2 regions of the Comamonas sp. UBA7528 genome follow, and region 2 is predicted to be linked to the other one. Evidence: predicted binding sites of a transcription regulator. Region 2 holds the regulator's gene; the other holds the start of a gene.

Region 1 (5,437 bases), on a different contig from region 2:
CTGTGGAGCCTGCCAGCCCTGGCCCTGCTGAGCTGGCTGGGCACCTACCGCTATGTGCTCTGCCTGCTGGCAGCCATGGCCTTTACCATCTGGTGGGTGCGACGCTGGCTGTGGCGCCGCCTGGGCGGCATGACGGGGGACTGCCTGGGCGCCTGCCAGCAGTTCACCGAGCTGGCTTTGCTGCTGGCCACGGCCCTCTACCTGCGCCAGTTGCTGTGAGCATGGCATGAGCACCTTGTGGCTGCTGCGACATGCTCACCCGTTGGTCGATGCCGGCGTCTGCTACGGCAGGCTGGATGTGGCCGCCGATACGGTGCGCACAGCGCAAGCTGCACACGATTTTTCAACCCTGCTGCCTGCCGGAAGCGTGCTGCGCCACTCCCCCTTGCGCAGATGTGTGCAACTGGCCGATGCACTGGTTGAACAAATACCCGCTTTGGCACCTGACCGCCACCCCGATTCGCGCCTGCAGGAAATGGACTTCGGCAGCTGGGAAGGGCGGCCCTGGGAGCAGATACCCCGCCCCGACATCGATGCCTGGGCTACCGATCTGGCCACTTACGCCCCCGGCGGCGGTGAATCCCTGACCGCCATGCTGCGGCGTGTGCAACAGGCTTTGCAGCACAGCTGGGGCCACGACAGCGGGCAGGGACTGCGTGATGTGGTCTGGGTCACACACGCCGGCGTGATCCGCTGCGTGCAATGGCTGCAGCAGCACGGCAATAGGCTGCCCACCAGCGCCGAATGGAACCTGCCCGCGCCGGGTTATGGCCAATGTCTGGCCCTGCCATGGGATGGTCTGGCGGGCATGCAGCCCCCGTGAGCTCTTGACCTCTCACAGCACAAGCTTGGATCCTGGTGCCGCGCACGGCACACTCTCAAGACAGCACCTGTTCCTGCGCGTCCTACTGCTCCTGGGCACTCCCCCATCCGATCCCGGCAGGGCACGGTGGGCGCCACAGAACCCACTCCGCCCTGGCCTTCATTTCGCGTCCATGCCCATGCCCATGCCCATGCCTTTGACCCTGTCCCCCGAAGCCCAGCAGCAGGCCATTGCCTCTATCGAACGCTATTTCCGCGAGCACATGGACGAGCCCATCGGCAATGTCGCTGCCGGCGGGCTGCTGAAGTTCTTCGTGGAAGAAGTCGGTCCTGCGCTCTACAACCAGGGCGTTGCCGATGCCCAGGAAAACTTGCAGGCACGCGTGGCCGAACTGGACATCGAGGTACACCACGAGGCCTTCGCCTACTGGAACCAACGGACTCGCTGCAAGTGAGCCACCGCTGCCGACAGCACCTGTACATGTACCGAGCGGTACAGCAGCCCCACAGACCAGAGGCCATCCCCCACCCCGCCCCAAGACCGCTAGCCTGTGCCTGACAATGGCCCCATGTTGGAATCACTACGAACCTGGGCCGCCCCCTATGGCGGCGACGCCTTTCTGTACCTGACCGTGCTGGCCGTGGCCAGCTATGCAGCGCTGCTGTATTTCAAGGCGAGCGTGCCCACGGCACGCCTGCGCCGCTTCATCCGCCTGGCAGCGCTGGTGGCGTTGCCGTTTTCCGTGCTGGCCATGGAAACCGGCGGCGGCCAGAACCTGGGCATTGCCATTCTGTCGCTGGTGTGGTGCGTGATCATCGGCATCACCTGCAAAAACGAAATGTCCCGCCGCAGCGAGTGAGCCACGCGGCACAGCGACGCGTGGCTCACTCGCCCGCGCAGCAGTCTGCATGCTGACCCAGCGCCTGGAGCACAAAACCCATTCCAACCGGCTTCCGGCGCGCAGCGACACGATTTGATTTTTCCCTCAGGAGAACTGCCATGACCGACTTTCCCCCACGCCTGCCCCGCCTGTCCATGCTGGACCTGGTGGCCGTGCGCGAAGGCGGCACCGTGCGACAGGCGCTGGACATTGCCCTGGACACGGCCCGCAAGGCAGAGGAGCTGGGCTTTGCCCGCTACTGGCTGGCCGAACACCACAACATGCCGGGCATCGCCAGCTCGGCCACTGCGGTGCTGGTGGGGCATATCGCCGGTGGCACCTCCACCATCCGCGTGGGTTCGGGCGGCATCATGCTGCCCAACCATGCACCACTGGTCGTGGCCGAAGCCTTTGGCACGCTGGCCGAGCTTTATCCCGGCCGCATCGACCTGGGCCTGGGCCGGGCGCCCGGCACCGACGGCCCCACCATGCGTGCGCTGCGCCGTGACCGGGTGGAATCGGAAGAGGATTTCCCCCGCGACGTGACCGAACTGCAGCGCCTGCTGGGCCCGGTGCAGGACCACCAGCGCATCGTCGCCATGCCCGGTGCCGGCACCCATGTGCCTATCTGGCTGCTGGGCTCCAGCCTGTTCTCGGCCCAACTGGCGGCTGCCAAAGGCCTGCCCTACGCCTTTGCCTCGCACTTTGCGCCACGCATGCTCCACCAGGCGATTGCGCTGTACCGCCAGCTGTTCCAGCCGTCGGCCCAGCTGGACAAACCGTATGTGATCGTCGGCGTGCCGGTGATTGCCGCCCCCACCGACGCCGAGGCCGACTTCCTGGCCAGCAGCACCTACCAGCGCGTGCTGGGCATCCTCACCGGCCAGCGCGGCCGCCTGCAGCCACCGGTGGAGCACTACATGGCCAGCCTGGGCCACCAGGAAAAAGCCGCCATCCAGGACTTTCTGGCCATGGGCGTGGTCGGCGGCCCTGAACGCATGCGTGCCGGCCTGTGGTCCATCGCCCAGGCCACGCAGGCAGACGAGCTGATGCTGGTGTCCGATGTCTACGACCCCGCGCTGCGGCTGCGCAGCCTGGAAATCACGGCACAGGCAGCCATCTGGTGAGCACGGCGCCCTGACGGCGCCGCACCACAACGGGGAGGACTGCATCCCATCCTGCTCAGGGCCGTCCCCGATTCGGCTTGGCGCCCCACTACGCCACGCATGGCTGCGGCGCAACAGCCCCACCGCAGTGCATTCATGCTTCCCCTGCTGCCGTCTGGCGCGGTTTTTGCTTGTTTTTAGTGCGTCCCGTGCTTTTCACGTGCACGCGCACCAAGAACAACCAATATCAGCTGGAGCGCTTCATGGAAGCACTAAAACAGGGCGCCGATGCCCTGTTCATTTTGATGGGCGCGGTCATGGTCCTGGCCATGCACGCGGGTTTCGCCTTTCTGGAACTGGGCACCGTGCGGCGCAAGAACCAGGTCAATGCACTGGTCAAGATCCTGGTGGACTTTTCCGTCTCCACCGTGGTCTATTTCGCCGTGGGCTACGCCGTGGCATATGGCACGGGCTTCTTCGTTGGCGCCGAACAACTGGCAGCACACAACGGCTACGCGCTGGTGAAGTTCTTCTTTTTGCTGACCTTTGCCGCTGCCATCCCCGCCATCATCTCGGGCGGCATTGCCGAACGCGCCAAGTTCTGCCCTCAGCTGATTGCCACGGCCATCATCGTGGGCTTGGTCTACCCTTTCTTTGAGGGCATTGCCTGGAACGGCCACTTTGGCGTGCAGGCCTGGATCAAGTCGCTGACCGGGGCAGAGTTCCACGACTTCGCCGGCAGCGTGGTGGTGCACGCCGTGGGCGGATGGATTGCCCTGGGCGCGGTGCTGCTGCTGGGCCCGCGCAGCAACCGCTACCGCCGCGACGGCGCGATTGCCGCCACCCCGCCCTCCAGCATCCCATTCCTGGCGCTGGGCGCCTGGATCCTGACCGTGGGCTGGTTCGGCTTCAATGTGATGAGCGCCCAGAGCCTGGACAAGATCTCTGGACTGGTGGCTGTCAATTCGCTGATGGCCATGGTGGGCGGCACGCTGGCCGCGCTGGCGCTGGGCAAGAACGACCCCGGCTTTGTGCACAACGGGCCGCTGGCCGGCCTGGTGGCAGTCTGCGCCGGCTCGGACCTGATGCACCCGCTCGGCGCCCTGGTGGTGGGCGGCGTGGCCGGCGCGCTGTTCGTGGCCATGTTCACGCTGACACAGAACAAGTGGAAGATCGACGATGTGCTGGGTGTCTGGCCGCTGCACGGCCTGTGCGGTGTCTGGGGCGGTATTGCGGCTGGCATCTTCGGCACCCAGGCACTCGGCGGCCTGGGTGGCGTGCACCTGGGCGCACAGCTGATCGGCACGCTGATGGGCGTGGCCTGGGCCACGGCCGGCGGCTTTGCCGTGTACGGGCTGCTGCGCAAGACCATGGGCCTGCGCCTGAGCCAGGAACAGGAATTCGACGGCGCCGACCTGTCCATCCACCGGATCGGTGCCACGCCCGAGCGCGAAGCCAACTGGTAAGCACCGCGCTCTCACCACGGGCAGGCAGCAGGCATGTGCCGGGAAACGCTATGCTTGGCCATTGCCCTGGCTGAAAGACTGCATGCCTGTTTCCCTGCACGACCAACTGGTGGTGGCCATCTCCTCGCGCGCCCTGTTCGATTTTGAAGAGGAAAACCAGCTCTTCGACCGGGACCCTGGCGGCTATGTGGCACTGCAGCGCAGCCGGCTCGACCAGCCGGCCCCGCCCGGCGTGGCGCTGCCGCTGGTGCGCAAGCTGCTGGCCTTCAACTCCCCCGAGGAGCAACGGGTGGAAGTGGTGCTGCTCTCGCGCAATGACCCTGTCAGTGGCATGCGGGTGTTCCGCAGCGCCAAGGCCCACGGGCTTTCCAGCATCCAGCGCGGCGTGTTCACCCAGGGGCGTGATCCTTTCGGTTACCTGCGGCCGCTGGGCGCCCATCTGTTTCTGTCCGCCAACGCCGCCGATGTGACCGAAGCCCTGCGCCTGGGCTACCCCGCCGCCCGGGTGCTGACCGAATCCGCCGGCGCCAGCGCCGCCCATCCGCAGGAAGTACGCATTGCCTTTGACGGCGACGCCGTGCTGTTCTCCGACGAAGCCGAGCGCGTCTACCAGACCCAGGGACTGGATGCCTTCCAGCGCCATGAAATGGAGCATGTGGCCCAGCCACTGCCCGACGGCCCGTTCAAACCGCTGCTGGCCGCACTGCACCGGCTCCAGCAGGCCGCCCAGGCCGGCACCACCAGCGGCATGCGACTGCGTACCGCCCTGGTCACCGCCCGCAGCGCCCCGGCGCACGAACGTGCCATCCGCACGCTGATGGACTGGAACATCGGGGTGGACGAAGCCATGTTCCTGGGCGGTCTGGCCAAAGGGGAATTTCTGCGCGAATTCGAGCCCGACTTCTTTTTTGACGACCAGACCGGCCATGTCACCTCGGCTGCGGCCCATGTGCCGGCGGGCCATGTGCGCAGTGGCATTGCCAACCCCTGATCCCGCGCGGCTTGCACGCACCTCTTTCTAGGAAATGCCTGTCGTACGGCGTGTCGCAGCCGGTGATCGGCATCATCCATGCAGCAGCCGCCAGACGGAGATACATCGGCTTACCCTGGTTTACCCCAGCAACGCACCCGGTTTGCAGAACGGCACCACACTGGTGCCCTG
Region 2 (5,437 bases):
CCAGCGGGGCCAGCTGCGCCGCTACACCGGCGCCACGCTGAGTGACGACATCACCGGCAACATCATCACCTACAACAACCTGACCGATGTGTTCACCGTGGACGGCAACCGCCGCGCCACGCCGGGCAGCGAGGAAGCTGCCGCCGGCTCCGGCGGCCGCGTGCGCGCCGTGCTGGCGCCCAAGACCCAGCCCCCGCAGGCCCCGGTGGCGCCGAGTGCGCAGCCGCTCAAGCCTTCGGACACCATGAAATTGCGCAACCCGTGACCCGCTCTTCCGACACCCCGACCGCCCCAGGCGCCAGCAGCCGCCTGGAAGTGCACCATCTGGCCAAGTCCTATGGCAGCCGCAAGGTGGTCAAGGACGTGTCCCTGGCCGTGCAGAAAGGCGAAGTGGTGGGCCTGCTCGGCCCCAATGGCGCGGGCAAGACCACCTCGTTCTACATGATTGTGGGCCTGGTGCGCAGCGATGCCGGCGACATCTACATCGACGGCCATTCGGTGGCGAACATGCCCATCCACCAGCGTTCGCGCCTGGGCCTGTCCTATCTGCCGCAGGAAGCCTCGATCTTCCGCAAGCTCAGCGTGGAAGACAATGTGCGCGCCGTGCTGGAGCTGCAGCAGGACGAACAGGGCAAGCCCCTGACCAAGGCCGAGGTGGAGCGGCGCCTGACCGATCTGCTCAAGGAGCTGCGCGTGGACCACCTGCGCTCCTCGCCGGCGATTGCGCTGTCGGGTGGCGAGCGCCGCCGCGTGGAAATCGCCCGGGCCCTGGCCACGCAGCCGCGCTTCATCCTGCTGGACGAGCCGTTTGCGGGTATCGACCCCATCGCGGTGATCGAGATCCAGCGCATCATCGGCTTCCTCAAGGAGCGCGGTATCGGGGTGCTGATCACCGACCACAACGTGCGCGAGACGCTGGGCATCTGCGACCACGCCTTCATCATCAGCGACGGCCATGTGCTGGCGCAGGGCACACCGGAAGAGATTGTGGAGAACGCCGACGTCCGGCGGGTCTACCTGGGCGAACATTTCAGGATGTAGCCCGCCACTTCCGCCGCCACGACACACACACAAGATCACAGAGAGGGAGCGTCGCGTTGAAGCCTGGTTTGTCACTGCGGGTGTCGCAGCATTTGGCGCTGACGCCGCAATTGCAGCAGTCGATCCGCTTGCTGCAGCTGTCCACGCTGGAGCTGGCGCAGGAAGTCGAGCAGATGCTCGACGACAACCCGTTTCTGGAAGTCGACAGCGACGATGCCCCCCGTGAAGACTTCGGCCTGTCCCAGTCGGACACGCCGGCGCAGGGCGATGACTATGCCGCCGATGGTGCGCTGACGGCAGGGGCTGCGGAGGCGCCCGCCGACAGTGCGGAAGGCCCCGGCAGCGCGGAATACGATGCCCCCGACTGGGAGGGCGACGGCACCAGCGAACTGCGTCCCGATGACAGCGAATGGGGCGGCGATGCCCCGGCGCGCAACGCCCAGGGCGGCGATGGTGACGAAGTCAGCGCCCTGGACCTGGCCCGCGCACATGAATCGCTGACCGACCACCTGCTGCGCCAGTCGCTGTCGCTGCACCTGTCCGAGCTGGACCGTTATGTGCTGCGTTTCCTGATCGAGAACCTGAACGACGACGGTTACCTCGAAGAGTCGCTGCAGTCCCTGGCCGAGGGCTTGGCCGGCACGGACGACCCGGAGCAGCTCGACGAATTGGTGCACCGCTTCACCGTGGCACTGCGGCTGCTGCACAGCCTGGAGCCGGTGGGCGTGGGCGCCCAGGGCTTGGCGGAATGCCTGCAGCTGCAGCTGAACCATTTGCTGCAGCGCGGTGAGGCCGAGGCCAGTGTGGTGGAGACGGCGCTGGCCATCTGTGCCCAGCCGCTGGACCTGCTGGCACGGCGCGATGTGCGCCGCCTGATGCAGGCCACCGGCAGCAGCGAAGAGCGCACGCGCACGGCCATGGCACTGATCGCCCGGCTGGAGCCTCGGCCCGGCCGGCGCTTTGTCAATGTGGAGCGCAACATCATCGTGCCGGACGTGATCGTCACCCGCGCCGGCCGCCGCGCCAGCGAAGGCACGCCCCAGTTCAACGTGCAGCTCAACCCCGACGTGCTGCCGCGTCTGCGCGTGCACGATGTGTATGCCGGTGCGCTGCGCGGCCACAAGGGCAGCGAAGGCCATGCCGGTCTGCAGCAGCGCCTGCAGGAAGCGCGCTGGTTCATCAAGAACGTGCAGCAGCGCTTCGACACCATCTTGCGGGTGTCGCGTGCCATCGTGGAGCGGCAGAAGAACTTCTTCGTGCACGGCGAGCTGGCCATGCGCCCGCTGGTGCTGCGCGACATCGCCGACGAGCTGGGTCTGCACGAATCCACCATCAGCCGGGTGACCACCGCCAAGTACATGGCCACGCCGCACGGCACCTTCGAGCTCAAGTATTTCTTCGGCTCCGGGCTGGGCACGGAAACCGGCGGCAATGCCTCCAGCACGGCGGTGCGGGCGCTGATCAAGCAGTTTGTCTCGGCCGAGAACGCCAAGAAGCCGCTGTCGGACAGCCAGATCGCTGAGATGCTCAAGGAGCAGGGCATCGAGTGCGCCCGCCGTACCGTGGCCAAATACCGTGAGGCGCTGAAGATCGCGCCGGCCAATCTGCGCAAGACGCTGTAAGCCCGGACTGGGCCCGTGCGGAGGCGGGGCGCCTGCGGGCATGCTGCGCTGCCGCAAGCCCCCGGATGCGTGCAAACCGGCTGGGCAGCGCCGGCAGTTGGAGGTATCGTGCAGCCATCCTTGGTTCATTCCGCACATGCCACGGCCGTTGGCAGCAAAGGAGACTCCCATGGTTGCCCCGCTTTCTTCCTCCGCGCTGCCCCGCAAGCTGCTGTCGGCGCAGCCCGAACCCGATCACCCGCACAGCGTGGCCCGCATCGCCGTCGTGGGCAGCCTGCACATGGATGCGGTGCTGCACCTGGAACGCGTGCCCCACGCCGGGGAAACCGTGATGGCCCACAGCCTGCGCTACCTGCCCGGCGGCAAAGGCGGCAACCAGGCAGTGGCCTGCGCACGCCACGGCGCCCAGGTCACGCTGTTCGGCTGCGTGGGGCGTGACCACCATGGCAACAGCCTGCGGCTGGCGCTGCACGACGCCGGCGTGGAGATGGACCATGTGCAGGTGCTGGATGGCGTGTCCACCGGTGCGGCCATGGTGCTGGTGGAGGGCAATGGCCAGAACCGGGTCTGCGTGGTGCCCGGTGCCAATGTGCTACTGGAGCTGCCGGACGAGGTGCTGCTGAATGTGCTGGCCCAGGCCGATTTCGTGCTGCTGCAGCGTGAAACCGCCGACAGCGTGCTGGAGCAGGTGCTGGAGGCGGCACGCAGCGCTGGCTGTCGCGTGGTCTTCAATCCCTCGCCGGTGCGCGAGGTGCCCGAGGCCTGGTGGCCCCTGGTCCACACCCTGGTGGTTAATGAGGTCGAGGCCGGTGCCTACAGCGATCAGGCGGTGGACAGCCCGGCCGCGGCGGCCGATGCCGCACAGCGCCTGCTGGCGCGGGGCGTGTCCCAGGTGGTGGTCACGCTGGGAGCCCAGGGCGCGGTGGCCGTGTGCGGAGGGCGTGTCAGCACCCATCCCGCGCTGGCGCTGCCGGTGCTGGACACCACGGGTGCGGGCGACAGCTTTCTGGGGGCGCTGGTCACCCGCCTGGCCGAAGGCCATGCCCTGGCCGATGCCGTGCAATGGGGCATACGTGCTGCCAGCCTGTGCATGGGCCAGGTGGGCGCACAGCCGTCCATACCGCAGCGCACCCAGGTCGAAGCCCTGGCCGGTGGCGCGGCCAGCCCGTTGCATGTGCAGTAGGCGACGCAGGGACGGGCGCGCCAGACCCCGTGCGGAGCTGCGTGCGCGCAGTGCTCAGCGGGTGCTGCCGTCGCAGTAGGCGTGCCAGCCTGCCGGGGTGTTTTCAAAGCCGCGTTGCAGGGCCAGCTCCCAGGGGCGCTCGCAGCTCTTGGTGCGCTCGCACCAGGCGTGGCCGGTGGACGGCTTGCAGCCATGGCTGTCGGTGCGCTTGCCCAGAATGGGTTCCGCCGGGACTTCGTCCACTGGCTGAGGTTCGGCCATGACGGGCGCCGGTGCCGCAGCGGGCACGGCCTGGTCGGCGGTGGCAGGGGCTGCAGGCCGGCTGGGCGCGGACTGGCAGGCGCTGAGCAGGGCCAGGGCCGAAGCTGCCAGCAGCAGGCGGACACGGGCCAGCGCCGGGACAGAGGTCAGGAAATGCGTAGACATGCCCGCATCGTACGCAAATCCAGGCGGAACGGAGTGTCCGAGAGGCCAGCAGGGGAGCGTGGGCCTCCGCAGAGGGGGCAGAACTCCACTGCGCGCCGTGGCTGGGGTGTCTCGCGTATCCTTGGCGGCTTGCTATGAACCAATTGCACCTGTTTTTGCCCTGCGCCGCCGGCGTCGAGGGCCTTTTGGCCGACGAGGTCCATTCCATCACTGGCGCCAGCGGGCAAGACCTGCTGGTGGGCCGGGGCGGCGTGATGCTGCGCGGCATGTGGCGTGACGCCATGCTGCTCAACCTGCACAGCCGGCTGGCGCAGCGCGTGCTGATCGAGCTGTCGCACAGCATGTACCGCAACGAGAACGATCTGTACCGCGCGGCCAGCGAGGTGGCCTGGGAGATCTGGTTCTCGCCCAAAGAGACGTTCAAGATCGAAGTCACGTCCCAGCACAGCCCGCTGACCAGCCTGAACTTTGCCGCCTTGCGCGTGAAGGACGCCATTGCCGACCGCTTCCGCGCGAAGCGCCACGGCGTGCGCCCCAGCGTGGAGACGCACCACCCCGATGTGCGCGTGCACCTGCACCTGACCACCGACGGCGCCACCATCTACATCGACACCTCGGGCGAGGCGCTGTTCAAGCGCGGCTGGCGCGAAGACAAAGGCGACGCCCCGCTGAAGGAAACCCTGGCCGCCGCGATGCTGGCCGCCAGTGGCTGGAACCCGCATGGCGAACACCCCCAGCCGCTGTACGACCCCTGCTGCGGCAGCGGCACTTTGGTGATCGAGGCCGCGCAGATTGCACGAAAGATCCCTGCCGGCATCCTGCGCCGCTTTGCGTTCGAGAAGCTGGTGCCGTTCCAGCGCCATGTCTGGGAAGCCATGCTGGATGAAGCGGAAAGCGCCATCCTGCCGGAATCGCCCGTGGGCATTTACGGCTCCGACATTGCCTTCCGGATGGTGGACTTTGCCCAGCGCAATGCCGAGCGCGCGGGGGTGGCCGACACCATCCAGCTGCGCGGCGGCGATGCGCTGCAGCGCATGCCCCCCAGCGAAGAGCCCGGCATGCTGATTCTGAACCCGCCGTATGGCGAGCGGATTGCCGCGGCCGGCTCGGCAGGCCGCAATGCCGCAGAGCGCATGGGGCAGGTCGAGCGCGCAGGCCGCGAAAC

The links. The regulator sigma-54, encoded in region 2, starts transcription at its own class of promoters, with help from an activator protein. The targets are predictions, from matches to a motif close to TGGCANGNAANCTGCTTT.
Region 1: a site for sigma-54 is predicted at 2,986-3,003, ahead of B3349_RS07220 (ammonium transporter). Genes of this name have one in related genera too.

The regions. Positions count from the first base shown of each region.
Region 1 covers NZ_DLMU01000005.1:289,812-295,248, forward strand. The annotation lists gene B3349_RS07195 (adenosylcobinamide-GDP ribazoletransferase) at 1-219, shown strand, start outside; gene B3349_RS07200 (histidine phosphatase family protein) at 227-823, shown strand; gene B3349_RS07205 (DUF2164 domain-containing protein) at 1,014-1,277, shown strand; gene B3349_RS07210 (hypothetical protein) at 1,392-1,682, shown strand; gene B3349_RS07215 (LLM class flavin-dependent oxidoreductase) at 1,823-2,830, shown strand; gene B3349_RS07220 (ammonium transporter) at 3,073-4,275, shown strand; gene B3349_RS07225 (5'-nucleotidase) at 4,358-5,266, shown strand.
Region 2 covers NZ_DLMU01000010.1:382,324-387,760, reverse strand. The annotation lists gene lptA (lipopolysaccharide transport periplasmic protein LptA) at 1-265, shown strand, start outside; gene lptB (LPS export ABC transporter ATP-binding protein) at 262-1,041, shown strand; gene B3349_RS14760 (RNA polymerase factor sigma-54) at 1,098-2,663, shown strand; gene B3349_RS14755 (ribokinase) at 2,833-3,846, shown strand; gene B3349_RS14750 (hypothetical protein) at 3,901-4,272, opposite strand; gene B3349_RS14745 (THUMP domain-containing class I SAM-dependent RNA methyltransferase) at 4,407-5,437, shown strand, end outside.